One region of the Mesorhizobium sp. M0159 genome, then DNA from elsewhere that is predicted to be linked to it. Evidence: predicted binding sites of a transcription regulator. Region 1 holds the regulator's gene; each other region holds the start of a gene.

Region 1 (3,831 bases):
ACCGGACCGAGAAGATCTTCACGTCGCCCCGCGAGAAGCGCACGCAGGACTACATCACTGGCCGCTTCGGCTGAGCCGTTCCGATCATGCATATGAGGACAGGACCATGGGCGAACACACAGTCGCTTCTTTCGACGAGGATCTCGAGCAGATCAGCAAGCTGATCCGCGACATGGCCGACCTCGCCGGTTCGATGGTCGGCGGGGCGACCAAGGCCCTGTTGAATTCCGACAACGTGCTGGCGCAACGCGTCGTTTCCGACGACGCCATCATGGATGCGCGTCAACGCGAACTGGACGACCGCGCCATAACCCTGATCGCCAAACGCCAGCCGATGGCCCACGATCTTCGCCATGTGGTCGGAGCGATCCGCATGGCGGGCGACCTCGAACGCATCGGCGATCTTGCCAAGAATATCGCCAAGCGCGTGAGTGCGGTCGGCCTCAGCGCCACGCCGCGGGACCTGTCGCATTCCATCGACGCGATGGCGCAGCTGGTTCTCATCCAGGTGCAGGGTGTCATCGAGGAATATGCTGCAGGCGATGCGGCCGCGTTGGCCAAGCTGCGTGCCGCCGACGAGCGCATCGACGTCAAATACACGTCCGTGTTCCGCGAGCTCTTGACCTACATGATGGAAGATCCGCGCAACATCACCGCTTGCACGCACCTGCTGTTCTGCGCCAAGAATCTGGAGCGGATCGGCGACCATGTCACCAACATCGCCGAAAATGCGTATTATGTGCTGACCGGCGAGCAATTGCCGGTCAATCGTCCGAAGCAGGACGAAACGACAATGTCCGCACCGGTGACATGATGGGGGTGCCCAGCCGATGATCGCACCACGCATAATGGTGGTGGAGGACGAGGAGCCGTTGGGTGTGCTGCTCCGCTACAATCTCGAATCCGAAGGCTACCAGGTCGAGGTGGTGACACGCGGCGACGAAGCCGAGATCCGTTTGCAGGAGAATGTGCCCGACCTTTTGGTGCTCGACTGGATGATACCAGCGGTTTCCGGCATCGAGCTCTGTCGTCGGTTGCGGGTGCGCCCCGAAACCGAGCGGCTGCCGATCATCATGCTGACCGCGCGCGGCGAGGAGAGCGACCGGGTGCGCGGTCTTTCGACCGGCGCCGACGACTATCTGGTCAAACCGTTTTCGACACCGGAATTCATGGCCAGGGTCAAGGCGCTGCTGCGGCGCGCCAAGCCGGAAGTGCTGTCCAGCGTGCTGAAGGTAGGCGACATCGTGCTCGATCGCGAATCGCACAGGGTCTATCGCAAGAAGAGCGAAATCAGGCTCGGGCCGACCGAATTCCGGCTGCTCGAGTTCATGATGCGGCATCCGGGCCGTGTCTTCTCGCGCAGCCAGTTACTCGATAATGTCTGGGGCGAGACAATCTACATCGACGAACGCACCGTCGACGTGCATGTCGGGCGGCTGCGCAAAGCCGTCAACAACGGCCGGATGCCGGATGTCATCCGCACCATCCGCGGTGCCGGCTATGCGATCAGGGAAGATTGACCCGCCTGGTCAGGCTACGTTCTTTCTGACGCTGGGCCTCATTTGCGCGCCCGGCGCGAAAATCTCCTGGTCGACGAAGCTTAACGCCCGCATCGCGCAGCCTTCGCGGATCAGCGGCAATTCGTTCGGCTCTGTATCGAAGGAGATCGAGCCTGAATGCTGGCCGCCGGCGGTCTGGGCGATTGCCTTCCGCATGGCCGGCTCGATCAGATCGAAGGCGGCGGCACTGGCGCCGACCATCGCGACCGGTGCCGGATCGATCAGCGCGAACAGCGAGCCGAGACCGAAACCCAGCGCTTCGCCGGCCTTGCGGTAGGCCTCGCGTTCCGGCCCATCTTTCTCGCGCGCCCGGGCCGCCAGTGCTCGCATGTCGGCGTCGCTGACGTCGGCGACCGGCTCGCTGTCTTCGCTCATCTGCCTGGCGTTGCGCCAGATGGCGTAGTTGCCGGCATAGGCCTCGATGCAGCCGCGCCGCCCGCAACGGCAGAGCGCGCCGCCCGGACGATGGATCATGTGGCCAAATTCGCCGCCCGAGGAATGCGTCCCGGTGAACAGTTCGCCCTTCAGCACCAGCCCCATGCCGATGCCATGCGAAAGCAGGATGGCGATGAAGTCGTCGCGATAGCGATCCGGATTGCGCCAGCGCAAAGCCACCGCCATCATGTTGCAGTCGTTCTCCACCGTTGCCGGGATGCCGAATTCGTCCTCCAGCATGTCGGCAAAGGCGATGTCGGTCTGCGGCGTGATCGGCGACCACAGCATGGCGCGTGCAGGGGAGTCGGTAATGCCCTGAATCGCCAGGGCGATGCGGGCGACACTGCGGACGTCAAGGTCTGGATCCTGCAGCCGGCGCCGGACGATGGTCATGCATTCACGGATCAGCTCGTCGCGCGGCATGGTCAGCGTGTCCAGCCGGCGCTGTTCCTCGGCGACCACCTGTCCCGTATAGTCGATAATAGCGGCCGACAGGAAATTCAGCGACAACACCACGGTCAACACCGCCGCCGCTTCCGGGTTGAGGGCGAGGCCGACCTGCGGACGACCGCGTTTCAACGAAACGGGCTCACTTGCCTTGCTCTCGGCGAGGATGCCTTCCCGTATCAGGTCAGAAGAGATCGCCGATATGGTCGAATGACTGAGGCCGGTGGTAGCTGCGATCTCAGTACGCGATGGCTGGCCGGCCCGGCGCACCGCCGAGATCACCATCGCCCGGTTGCGCCGGCGCAAATCGTCATGGCGGATTCCGACCGACATTGTTTTGCTTTCCTCCCGGTTGCCGCGGCCGCTCATGAACCGGAAGCCGTCGGTAATGTCCGACAAATAGTGTCGGACGCAGGCAAATAGTGTCAGATGCAGGTGGCGCTGTCATCGTTTATTCCGACGCTCGAAAAAACTCGCAGAGTCATCAAAATCCATCAGAATCGATGTTGACAGCAGCCGGAGATCGGGCCAGTATTTTTTCGAGGCTCGAAAAAATTAGAGCTTCTAAGCTGGTCTTTGAGCCAATTGGTCACGCCGTACGCGGCGCAGGGAGGATATGATGAAGAAATTCACGACCGCCATTCTGGCGGGTGTCGCCATGACGCTGGCGCTGGCGTCGGTGGCGCAGGCTAAAGACAAGGTCATCGGCGTTTCCTGGTCGAACTTCCAGGAAGAGCGCTGGAAGACCGACGAGGCCGCAATGAAGGCGGCCATTGAGGCCGCAGGCGACAAGTATATTTCCGCCGACGCACAGTCCAACCCCGGCAAGCAGCTCACCGACGTCGAGAGCCTGATCTCGCAGGGCGCCAGCGCACTGATCATCCTGGCGCAGGACGCCTCGGCCATCGGGCCGGCCGTGCAGAAGGCACTGGACGAAGGCATCCCGGTCGTCGGCTATGACCGGCTGATCGAGAACAAGGACGTGTTCTATCTGACCTTCGACAACAAGGAAGTCGGCCGCATGCAGGCCCGCGAAGTCTTCAAGGTGAAGCCGGAAGGCAACTACGTCTTCATCAAGGGTTCGGGTTCCGATCCGAATGCCGATTTCCTGTTTGCCGGTTCGATGGAGGTGCTGAAGGAGGCCATTGACGGCGGCAAGATCAAGAATGTCGGCGAGGCCTATACGGACGGCTGGCTGCCGGCCAACGCTCAGAAGAACATGGAACAGTTCCTGACCGCCAACGACAACAAGGTCGATGCCGTGGTCGCCGCTAATGACGGCACTGCCGGCGGCGTCGTCGCCGCGCTGACGGCGCAAGGGCTGGCCGGATCGGTTCCGGTTTCGGGCCAGGACGGCGACCACGCCGCGCTGAACCGCATCGCGCTCGGC
Region 2 (3,831 bases), on a different contig from region 1:
GCGGTGGCGCTGGGCACGCTGCTGCCGCGCCCGCTCTGGCCGGCGGCCGTTGCCGATCCGATCGGCACAAGCCACCGTATCCTGGTGCTGCAAAATCCGATCCACACCGACATCGCCATCCCGGTCGACGACGATGTGCGCCGGCGCTTCCATTTCCTGGTCGATGCCGGCATTCCAGCAGACATGGCGGAGGTCCGCTACATCGTCTTCGGCTGGGGCGGCCGCGCCTTCTATCTGGAGACGCCGACCTGGTCGGAGCTGAAGGCGGTGCCGGCGATGAAGGCGCTGACGGTCGATGCCTCGGCAATGCATGTCGACATTTCCGTCGACATCGCCGAGCCGCATCGCGACGTCGCCGGCTTCGACATCGGCGAGGAGCGGTTTACGGCGCTGCTCGATTACATTGCGGCAAGCTTCCGGCAGGGGCCGAACGGGGCCATCCCGATCGAGAGTGCGGCCTATTCCCGCTTCGATCGGTTCTTCGAAGCCAATGGTCATTTCAACGCGCTGATCGGCTGCAACACCTGGACGGCGGCGGCACTGCGCACGGCCGGGCTGCGCACCGGCTGGTGGAATCCGCTGCCGGCCTCGCTCGGCCTGTCAATGCGGCTTTACAATTGAAGAGGGTTCCGGCTGATCAACGCCGCGATCCTTCGCGCCCCCCTCTGTCCTTCCGGACATCTCCCCCACGAGGGAGGAGGTTAGCGGCTTCGACGCCTTGCTAGGTCATGCAATCTTGAAGATTGGCGAAAGCCAATGTGATGGCCAATCTCCCCCCAAGTGGGGGAGATGTCCGGCAGGACAGAGAGAGGCGCTGTCCCGCCAGCCTGTCGTGCGTATCATCGCGCGCCATCGTCCAACGCCCGCCAGCCATAGAGCCAGTCGAGATCGGCGGCGAGTTTTTCGGGCGAGCGCATCGCCAGGAACAGGTTGCGGGCCATCGCCACCGGCCCGGCCGCATGCCAGGCGAGGCGATTGACGGCGCCGCGGCGGGCGACCTGGGCGACTCGCGGCCGCCGCGCCTGTTCCCAGGCGGCAAGCGCCCCCTCAAGATCGGCTGTGGAGGCCGCAACGAAGCCGGCAAGCGTCGCCGCGTCCTCGATCGCCATCGCCGCGCCCTGTGCGGCAAACGGCGTCATCGCGTGCGCCGCATCGCCGATCAGCGCGATCCCTTCCGGCGTCGTCCACCGCCGCTGCTCGACGGTGTGGATTGGCCAGGCCGCCCATGGCGCGGCTTCGCTCGCCAGCCTCACCAGCGCCGGCGCAGTGCCGCGCATGGCGCTGGCGAGGATGGCGGGGTCGGCATGCCCCGACCAGCCCTCGGTGATGCGCTCGCCCTTGGTGAAGGCCGCGAGGTTGAAGGCAGTGCCACGGCTGACCGGATAGGCGACCATATGGAAGCCTGGATAGAGGAATGCGGTAACGCAATCGGGCGCACCGATCACCCTGAAGGCTTGTCCGGCGGGGCTGTCGGCGGCCACCGTGGCGCGCCAGGCAAGCTCGCCCGAAAACCGGCTTCTCCGGAAATCGGCTGCGTTGCGGGCAAGCGTTTCTCGCACCGACGACCAGACGCCATCGGCGCCGATCAGCAGACAGCCAGCCTCGACCGTGTCGCCATCAGCCGATGCAGTGACGGTAACACCTTTCGATCCGGCTGCGATGTCGGTCACCCGCGCGCCGGCGATCAGATCGATACCGGGCTGCTCCGAAACTCGCTCCATCAGCGCGGCTTGCAGATCCGCGCGGTGGGCAACGAGATAGGGCGCTCCCCAGCGCGTTTCGGCCGCCTGGCCAAGCGGTACGCGCGCCAGCTTGCGCAGCGTGGCGGCATCCTTGAGCACGACCGCCTCCGGCCGCACCGCCGTCGCCAGCAGCCGATTGAGTACGCCGAGCTGCCGTAGGATGCGCGTCGCGTTGGGCGAAAGCTGGATACCGGCGCCGGCAGCCTCGAGGTGCTCTGCCTGTTCGAACAGTTTTATCCGATAGCCGCGCTCGGCGAAGGCCAGTGCCGCGGTCAGCCCGGCGACGCCCGCCCCGGCGATGACCACCTGCCGGGACTGCGTTTCCTGCATCAGGTTTGTCGCGGAAGAATCAGGCGGCCTGGTCGATATAAAGGCAGCCCGGCGGCACCGTTTCCAATGCCTTCAGCTTCGGCGAATAGCGATAGAGCGTCGAGCAATACGGGCAGACCTTTTCATTGTCGTCGCCCATGTCGAGAAATACATGCGGGTGGTCGAAAGGCGGATTGGCGCCGGTGCACATGAATTCCTTGACGCCGATGTCGATTGCCGGATAGCCCGCATCGTTCTGGAAATGGGGAATGGAACCGCCTGCCATCGTCGTCTCCTGATCTTGTCGATTGCATCTGGATCATAACCCGTCTCTTTGCAAGATCGATGAAATGAAACTGTCGCAAAAGCCTGTCAGAGGATAAGTTGAGCCGGTTAAGGCTATGGTCGTCGAACGGTGTGGGAAGAGCGGAAACCATGAACGAACTGAAGCCGGTGCAGAACGAATTCATCACCGTCGAGGCGGCGAGCCGCGAAGGCGGCAATCCCGACCGCTTCGTCAACCGCGAGTTTTCCTGGCTGCAATTCAACCGGCGCGTGCTCGAAGAGTCGCTGAACGCCAATCATCCGCTGCTCGAGCGTGTTCGCTTCCTGTCGATATCGGCCGCCAACCTCGACGAGTTCTTCATGGTCCGCGTTGCGGGTCTTGCCGGCCAGGTACGCGAGGGCATCGTGCTGAAGAGCCCGGACGGACGCACGCCCGAGCAGCAGCTTGAACAATTGCTGCGCGAGGTCGAGCGCCTGCAGGAGGACCAGCAGAAAAGCCTTTCGGCGCTGATGCTGCTGCTCGACAAGGAAGGCATTGAAAGCATCACTCGCGAGGCGCTGAGCAAGGACGAGAAGGCCTGGCTGGAGGACCATTTCCAGGAGCAGGTATTTCCGGTGCTGACACCGTTGTCGATCGATCCGGCGCATCCGTTCCCGTTCATTCCCAATCTCGGTTTCTCGATGGCGCTGCAATTGCGCCACCGCAAGAACGGCGAGGAGATGAGTGCGCTTTTGCGCCTGCCGATGGCGCTGAAGCGGTTCATCCGTTTGCCGGATCGCAAGCGCCATGTCCGCTTCATCCCGCTCGAGGAGGCGGTCGGTCTTTATATCGGCAAGCTGTTCCCAGGCTATGAGGTCAAGGGCTCCGGCACGTTCCGCATCATCCGCGACAGCGATATCGAGGTCGAGGAAGAATCAGAGGATCTGGTGCGACTGTTCGAGACGGCGCTGAAGCGCCGCCGCCGCGGTTCGGTCATCCGTATCGAATTCGACATGCTGATGCCGCCCGAGTTGCGCGACTTCGTCGCCGGCGAGCTTGGCGTCTCGGCAAGCCGCATCAGCGTGCTCACCGGTCCGCTGGCGCTCAGCCAGATTTCGGAGATCGTCGCCGTCGCCCGCGACGATCTGAAATTCACCCCCTACAATCCCCGCTTTCCCGAGCGCATCCGCGAGCATGGCGGCGATTGCTTTGCCGCCATCCGCGAGAAGGACATCATCGTCCACCACCCCTACGAATCTTTCGACGTGGTGGTGCAGTTCCTGCGCCAGGCAATGGCCGACCCGGAAGTGGTGGCGATCAAGCAGACGCTCTACCGCACCTCCAATGACAGCCCGATCGTGCGCGCTCTGGTCGACGCCGCCGAGGCCGGCAAGTCGGTGACCGCGCTGGTCGAGCTCAAGGCGCGCTTCGATGAGGAGGCCAACATCCGCTGGGCCCGCGACCTCGAGCGCGCCGGCGTCCAGGTCGTCTTCGGCTTTCTCGAACTGAAGACCC
Region 3 (3,831 bases), on a different contig from region 1:
TGACGGTGATATTGCGGGTGGCGATCTCCTGCGCCAGCGATTTGGAAAAGCCGATCATACCGGCTTTGGAGGCGCAGTAGTTGGTCTGGCCGGGATTGCCGGTGACGCCAACCACTGAAGTGATGTTGATGATGCGGCCATGGCGGCGCCGCATCATCGGATGGGTAAGCTCGCGGGTCAGCCGGAACACGGCGGTCAGGTTGACCTCGAGCACGCTATCCCAGTCGGCGTCAGCCATGCGTACGAACAACCCGTCCTTGGTGATGCCGGCATTGTTGACGAGGATGTCGACGCCTTCGAGGTCGGCCTCCGCCTTCTGGCCGAGCGCCTTGACGTCGTCGCGGTTGGAAAGATTGGCCGGGAAAAGCTTGACCCGGTCGCCCAGTTCGGCGGCCAGCGCCTCCAGTTTCTCGATACGTGTGCCATGCAGGCCGACGATGGCGCCCTGGCCGTGCAGCACGCGGGCGATCGCCTCGCCGATACCTCCCGATGCGCCGGTGACGAGCGCCTTGCGGCCGGTCAATTCGAACATTCTTGCCTCCTGATCTGAGCGAACACCCTTCGCATGGAGCGGGGTCAAATCGCCAGTTGATTATGCAAGCGCCGCCAGCGCCGCCTCGACATCCGCCGCGGATCCGATGGCAGTGGTGGCAATGTCGCGGTTGATGCGGCGGGCCAGCCCCGACAGCACCTTGCCGGCGCCCACTTCGTAAAGCGTCGCAACGCCGTTGCTGCCGAACCACTCCACCGTTTCGCGCCAGCGCACGCGCCCGATCACCTGTTCGACGAGTCGGCGGGCGATCTCGTCGGGATCGCTCGTCGGGGTCACCGTAACATTGGAGACCAGCGGCACGACCGGCGCACTCTTCGTCACGGCGGCCAGCGCCTCCCGCATGATCTCGGCCGCAGGCTTCATCAATGCCGAATGGAAGGGCGCTGAGACCTGCAGCATCAGCGCCCGCTTGGCGCCCTTCTCCGTGCATAGCCTCGCCGCCAGTTCGACCACTGGCCTGGCGCCGGAGATCACCAGCTGGCCGCCGCCATTGTCATTGGCGATCTGGCAAACCAAGGCTTGTGCGGGATCTTTGGCGGCGCCCTGGGCGGCCTCTGCGCAAGCGGCTTCGACGTCGGCCTGTTCCAGCCCGATGATCGCCGCCATGGCGCCCTCGCCGGCCGGCACAGCCGCCTGCATGGCGTTGCCGCGGATGCGCAACAGCCGGGCGGCGTCGGCGACCGAAACGAAACCTGCGGCCGCAAGTGCCGAATATTCGCCGAGCGAGTGGCCGGCGACATAGGTGACCTTGCCGTTCAGGGAGAAGCCGCGCGCCTCCAGCGCCCGGATTGCGGCAAGCGACACCGCCATCAGCGCCGGCTGGGCGTTGGCGGTCAGCGTCAGCGTCTCTTCCGGGCCTTCCCAGATCAGCTTCGATAGGTTTTCGCCGAGCGCGTCGTCAACTTCCTCGAAGATCCGCCGCGATTCCACAAAGGTATCGGCGAGGTCCTTGCCCATGCCGACAGCCTGGCTGCCCTGCCCCGGAAAGGTGAATGCGATGGCCATCGGCGGCTCCCAGCTGCTGGTTCACGTTGCCTGTGACGCAAGGCGTGCGGCCAAGTCAAGTCCAACCTTGATCGCGTAATATCGGCCGAGTGCCTGTTTCGGCAGGCTTTTTGGCGATCACTCATGATGAAAACCGCTCACGATTTGTTTGCTGGCTCTTCTTATTTCCGCCGCAGGCGCTAAGCTTTGCGTGACAGTTCGATGACAATCGAGTGACGCTTTTGTTGCGGGCCGGGGAACTATTGAAGTGGCAAAGACCAAGCAGAGCGCAGCCGAGGCGGCGCCCCAGTTTCTTGAAGGCGATCCGTCGACCGGCTATCTGCCGGCGCGCAAATGGCCTGTCATCCGCTATGGCCTTATCAGCTTGCTGGCTGCGGCCATCCTTGTGTTTGCCATCGAACTGATCGTGCGCGGCAACTTTGCCGGCACCATTGATTTCTTTCTGCAGCCTTTCAAACCCGGCTGGACCACGATCATCATTTTTGCGCTGATCCTCATCGGCCTCGACGCCGTGCTCGGCCGCAGTCACCAGAGCCTGATGATCGTCGCGCCGCTGACATTGTCGCTGGCGTTCGTCGGCCACCAGAAGTCGCTGTATCTCGGCGATCCGCTCTATCCGACCGATTTCCTCTATTCCCGGCAGATCGTGGCATTGATGCCGCTTCTGGTACGCGATCGCCCGGGAACCGCCATTGCCCTGGCGATCGGCATCGTCGGCGGGCTGTCGCTGCTCGTCTATGGCTGGCGGCTATGGCGCCGCCGCGTTCCGGCACTCAGCCACAAGGGCCGCCTTGCCCGGCTGACGCTGACGGTGCCGCTGATCGCCTTCTTCGTCTCCATCATGGACTATGCCACTTTCTCGTGGACACGCGACCGGCTGCAGATCATCCCGATCATGTGGGACCAGAAGGAAAACTATGCCTCGAACGGTTTTGCGCTCGCCTTCGCGCTGAACGTCCCGATGGCGCATGTCTCGGCGCCGCCCGGCTATTCCGGCAAGGCGATCGAAGCGATCGGCAAACCGCAGGTGACGGCTTCGGTACCCGCCGAGAAGCCCGACATCATCGTCGTCATGAGCGAATCCTTCTGGGATCCGACCAAGCTACCCGGCGTCACCATCACGCCCGACCCTGTCCCCAATGTGCGGGCACTGCGCACGGGTTACATGTTCTCGCCCGAGTTCGGCGGCATGACGGCCAACATCGAGTTCGAGGCCCTGACCGGCTTTTCCAACGCCTTCCTGCCGGCGGGCAGCATTCCCTACCAGCAATATGTGCGGACACCGACTCCCTCGCTGGCGACCTTCCTGAAAAGTCAAGGCTACCGGGCGCGCGCTATCCATCCCGGCACTAACTGGTTCTGGAACCGGGGGGCCGTCTATGCCGATTTCGGCTTCAACGACTTCAAGTCCGAGGAGACGTTGCCGCCCATGCAGAAGCGCGGACCGCTCGCGTCGGACGCTGCGATGACCGACGAGATTATCCACGAAGCCGATACCAGCGCCGAGCCGGTCTTCTTTTTCGCCGTCAGCCTGCAGAACCACGGGCCGTATGAGCCGTATCGCTATAACAATCCGACCCACAAGGTGCAGGCGCCGATCAGCCAATGGGCGCGTGAATCGCTGTTGAGCTATGCCGAAGGCTCTTCCGACGCGGACCGCGGCCTCGAGCGGCTGATCGAATGGGCGAAGAAACGCGAGCGGCCGACCGTCATCGCGTTCTTCGGCGACCATCTGCCGCCGCTTGGGCCGGTCTACGTCGAGACCGGCTTCCTGAAGGACAATGTTGCGCCGCGCAAGGAGGCGGCCGACCAGATGCTGCTGCACCACCAGACGCCGCTGATCGTCTGGTCGAATCGCAGCGGCCCGGCCGAGGATCTGGGCGCCGTCAGCCCGTCCTTCCTGCCCTACCATATCCTGAAGACAGCCGGCATCAGCCATCCCTATTACACCGGCTTCCTCGGACAGTTGCGAGAGCGCTACCGCGTTATCGACCGCAATTTGCTTTTGGCACCGGGGGGCGACGCCACCCCCGATTGGTCGCGTCAGAAAGAGATCGATCCGGCAATCCGCGACTTCCGTCTGCTGCAATACGACATGATGTTCGGCAAGCGCCATGCGGCGCCCGATTTCTTCCCCGAAACCACAGGCAAAGTGGCTGCACACACGAGTTGAGCAGCGGCGGCGGGAGAGCGGCCGACGTCGTTCAGTTCGTCAAGTGCAGCTGCGAAATCGAGCTTCCGATTTTCAGGAAGACGCTTTCGAGCTGACTGAC
Region 4 (3,831 bases), on a different contig from region 1:
TCACCGGCGTGCTGATCATCGTCATCGTCTATTTCGACGGGCTGCGCCGCCGCGGCAAATAGACTGCCTCCCAACAACCGCCGGCCTCGCGACAGCAGGGCCGGCGGTGCCATGAACCGACTGGATTGAAGCATGAAAGCCGTCGTCTGCCGCTCGCCCGGCGAACTTGTCCTCGAAGACCGCCCGGAGCCTGGCGCGCCCCCCGCCGGCTGGGCGCTGGTCGCCGTCAGCCATGTCGGCATCTGCGGCACCGACTATCACATCTTCGAAGGCAAGCACCCGTTCCTCGCCTATCCCCGCATCATGGGCCACGAGGTTTCCGGCACCGTGATCGAGGTTGGCGAGGACGTCGATCTCGCCGTCGGCGAAGCGGTGGTCGTCAATCCCTATCTCGCCTGCGGCAAATGCATCGCCTGCCGGCAAGGCAAGCCGAATTGCTGCGTCAGGATCGAGGTGCTCGGCGTCCACCGCGACGGCGCCATGTGCGAGCAGATCCTGGTGCCGGCGCAAAATCTTTATCCGGCAAACGGCTTGTCGCTGGCCGATGCCGCCGCCGTCGAATTCCTAGCGATCGGCGCCCATGCCGTGCGGCGCTCGCTGGCTGATCCAGGAGCGCGCACGCTGGTCATCGGCGCCGGCCCGATCGGGCTCGGCACGGCGCTGTTCGCCCGCATCGCCGGGCTCGATGCGACGCTGCTCGACATGAGCGCTGAACGGCTTGGCTTTGCCGAAAGCGAACTCGGCTTCGCGACGCTCGACGGCTCGCGGGGCGCTGCTGCCGACCTGGTGCGGGAAGCAACCGGCGGCGACGGCTTCGACGTGGTTTTCGATGCCACCGGCAACACCCGGTCGGTGCAGTCGGCCTTCGCCCATGTCGCGCACGGCGGGGCGCTGGTCCTGGTCAGCGTCGTCAAGGACGACATCGCCTTTTCCGATCCCGAATTCCACAAGCGCGAGATGATGCTGATCGGCAGCCGCAACGCCCTGCGTGCCGATTTCGACCATGTCGCCGCCTCGATCCGCAACGGCGCGCTGCCGCTGGCAAAGCTGGTCACCCACCGCACCACGCTTGGCGAGACGCCGCACGACCTCGCCCGCTGGGCGCATGAGAAGTCCGGCCTGATCAAGGCCGTCATTCAAGTCGGATGATGCCAGGGCTGCCGCATCTCAGAGCGCCGACAATTTGAGCTCGATCCGCTCGGCCGGGAAGCGCGACTCCGAAAACTGTATCGGCTGACCGTCGGGCGTGACGTTGACGGCGACCGTCACCAGCACGATGGCGCCGGGCTGCAGCTCGAGGTCCGCAAGGTCGGCGGCATCGGCATGGCGCGCCGACAGCACGGTCGATTGCCTGAGATAGTCGTCGATGCCGAAACGTGCCAGCGATGCGGTGATCGAACCGGTTTCCGCCATGGCGGCATCGATGCCGGCAAAGCGCCTGGCATCGAACCAGCCGGCCGCGCGGGACACCGGCATTCCATCGGCTTCGCCGCGCGTTTCCAGGCGTATCACATCGGCCCCCGTCGCAAGGCCTAAGCCCTCTGCGACACGACGGTTGGCCGGCTCGATCGATGACGCGAGCAAGGTGATATGCCGCTCGGACGCCTGTCCTTGCAATCCCTCGGAAAAGCGGGTGCGGGCGCCGATCGGATAAGACAGCCGCTTGCGCGACAGCACGAAGGTGCCGCGCCCCTGCTCCGCCCTGAGCACACCCTCCTGCACCAGCGCTGCGATAGCGCTGCGCACCGTGTGGCGGTTGACGCCATAGCGTCCGGCCAACGCGATCTCCGGCGGCAGCGCCGCATTTTCGGGAAAATCGCCGACGGCAATCGAATGCAGGATCTGATCGGCGATCTGCCGCCACAGCGCGACACCGCTGCGCCGCTCGATGCTGTTGGCTTGTCCGATCATCTCCCGCCCCAATTCCTTGCGCCGATCTTTTGGCCCGTGTCATGCACCCGTCATAGACACGCATTAGATAATAGGTATAATTTGTATAATTGTCTATATCAATAGACAAATTTTCGATGCAAGGGAATGTTAACCATGCGAGGACAGGAAGCGCGCGATCAGGCTGAGCGCAAGGCCGTGATGGCAACGCTGGCGCAATCGACCGGCGACGATATCGTCCGCCTCTGGGACGAAGCCGGCCTGCCTTGCGAAGCGGAACTTCTGCGTGGCCCCGAAACCGGCCTGGTTACGGTACGCGGCCGCATCGGCGGCGGCGGCGCGCCCTTCAATGTCGGCGAGGCGACGGTCACCCGTGCCACGGTGCGGCTTGCGTCCGGCCATGTCGGCCACTGCTACGCGCTCGGCCGCGACAAGCAGAAGGCAAGGCTGGCGGCAATCGCCGATGCGCTGTGGCAGGACCCGGCCCACCGCAATGAGGTCGAGACCAGGATCGTTGCGCCCTTGCAGGCGGCACTGGCCAAGGCGCGTGAACAGCTCCGCGCCGAGACGGCGGCGACCAAGGTCGATTTCTTCACCATGGTGCGCGGAGAAGACTGATGGATATCGCCACTCAATCCATTGAAGGCGGCTTCGCCGATCCGGTATTCAATGCCCAGACCGTATTCCGTGCCGTGATGGACGCGATGGCGCGGCCGGGCAGCGTCCAGCCCTTGCCGGCCCTTGCCCACCCCCCGGTGCCGCTGTCGGCCACCGCCGGCGCCGTTGCGCTGACGCTGTGCGACAACGACACGCCGCTCTGGCTCGACCCGGCTTTGCAGGGGTCGGCGGCAGTGAAATCCTGGCTTGGCTTCCATACCGGCGCGCCGCTGGCCAACACCCCGGCCGACGCGCATTTCGCGCTGATCGCCACGCCGGCCGAGATGATGGCGCTCGACGGGTTTTCGCAAGGCACCCAGGATTATCCCGATCGCTCCACGACGCTGATCCTCGAGGTCGGCGATCTCGTCTCCGGCGCTGCGCTGCTGCTCGAAGGCCCGGGCATCGAGAAGACGGCGACGATCGCGCCGGCGCAAATGCCGCGCCATTTCGTCGAGCAATGGAAGCAGAACAACCAGCGTTTTCCGCGTGGCGTCGATATCATCCTCGCCACGTTCGACGCAATTGCCTGCCTGCCGCGCACGACGCGCATCAAGATCATGGAGGCGTAGCATGTATGTGGCGGTAAAGGGTGGCGAGACGGCCATTCGAAATGCTCACAAATTGCTCGCCGACCGCCGGCGCGGCGACCGTTCGGTGCCGGCACTTCGTCTAGACCAGATCGTCGAGCAGCTGGCGCTCGGCGTCGACCGGGTGATGAGCGAAGGTTCGCTCTACGACAGGGAACTGGCGGCATTGGCGATCGTCCAGGCGCGCGGCGACATGATCGAGGCGATCTTCCTGGTTCGCGCCTATCGCACCACGCTGCCGCGTTTCGGCTACACCAGGGCGATCGACACCGGCACGATGCTGGTCGAGCGGCGGGTGTCGGCGACCTACAAGGACCTGCCCGGCGGGCAGCTGCTCGGCCCGACTTTCGACTACACCCACCGGCTGCTCGATCCCGAGCTTGCCGCCGGCGGCGAAGTCGCCGAGCCGGAACAGCGTGCCGGCGAGGCGGAAGCGATGCCGCGCGTCTCGGCCATCCTCGCCCGCGAAGGCCTGATCGAGCCTGATGGCGACATGCCTGGGGATCGTGTCCCCGGCGACATCACCCGCGAGCCGCTGGAATTCCCGATGGCGCGCGACATCCGCCTGCAGGCGCTGTCACGCGGCGACGAGGGGTTTCTGCTGGCGCTCGGCTATTCCACCCAACGCGGCTATGCGCGCAACCATCCCTTCGTCGGCGAAGTTCGCATCGGCGAGGTCGAACTGGAACTGGAC

What was found. Region 1 encodes PhoB, which activates phosphate uptake and scavenging genes when phosphate is short. Its sites were predicted from a motif close to TGTCATNNANCTGTCAT; they were not measured.
Region 2: NKJ32_RS24955 (RNA degradosome polyphosphate kinase) is a predicted target of PhoB. The motif match lies at 2,398-2,414, and genes of this name have one in related genera.
Region 3: NKJ32_RS06600 (LTA synthase family protein) is a predicted target of PhoB. The motif match lies at 1,749-1,765, and genes of this name have one in related genera.
Region 4: phnF (phosphonate metabolism transcriptional regulator PhnF) is a predicted target of PhoB. The motif match lies at 1,949-1,965, and genes of this name have one in related genera.

The regions. Positions count from the first base shown of each region.
Region 1 covers NZ_JAMYTF010000054.1:15,433-19,263, reverse strand. The annotation lists gene pstB (phosphate ABC transporter ATP-binding protein PstB) at 1-74, shown strand, start outside; gene phoU (phosphate signaling complex protein PhoU) at 107-814, shown strand; gene phoB (phosphate regulon transcriptional regulator PhoB) at 831-1,520, shown strand; gene NKJ32_RS30270 (ROK family protein) at 1,530-2,774, opposite strand; gene xylF (D-xylose ABC transporter substrate-binding protein) at 3,061-3,831, shown strand, end outside.
Region 2 covers NZ_JAMYTF010000031.1:54,269-58,099, forward strand. The annotation lists gene NKJ32_RS24940 (TIGR02117 family protein) at 1-621, shown strand, start outside; gene NKJ32_RS24945 (FAD-dependent monooxygenase) at 840-2,072, opposite strand; gene NKJ32_RS24950 (zinc-finger domain-containing protein) at 2,092-2,337, opposite strand; gene NKJ32_RS24955 (RNA degradosome polyphosphate kinase) at 2,487-3,831, shown strand, end outside.
Region 3 covers NZ_JAMYTF010000004.1:295,232-299,062, reverse strand. The annotation lists gene fabG (3-oxoacyl-[acyl-carrier-protein] reductase) at 1-532, opposite strand, end outside; gene fabD (ACP S-malonyltransferase) at 593-1,558, opposite strand; gene NKJ32_RS06600 (LTA synthase family protein) at 1,806-3,731, shown strand; gene NKJ32_RS06595 (pilus assembly protein) at 3,763-3,831, opposite strand, start outside.
Region 4 covers NZ_JAMYTF010000008.1:224,253-228,083, forward strand. The annotation lists gene NKJ32_RS11855 (ABC transporter permease) at 1-62, shown strand, start outside; gene NKJ32_RS11860 (zinc-binding alcohol dehydrogenase family protein) at 133-1,149, shown strand; gene phnF (phosphonate metabolism transcriptional regulator PhnF) at 1,168-1,911, opposite strand; gene phnG (phosphonate C-P lyase system protein PhnG) at 2,047-2,508, shown strand; gene phnH (phosphonate C-P lyase system protein PhnH) at 2,508-3,119, shown strand; gene NKJ32_RS11880 (carbon-phosphorus lyase complex subunit) at 3,121-3,831, shown strand, end outside.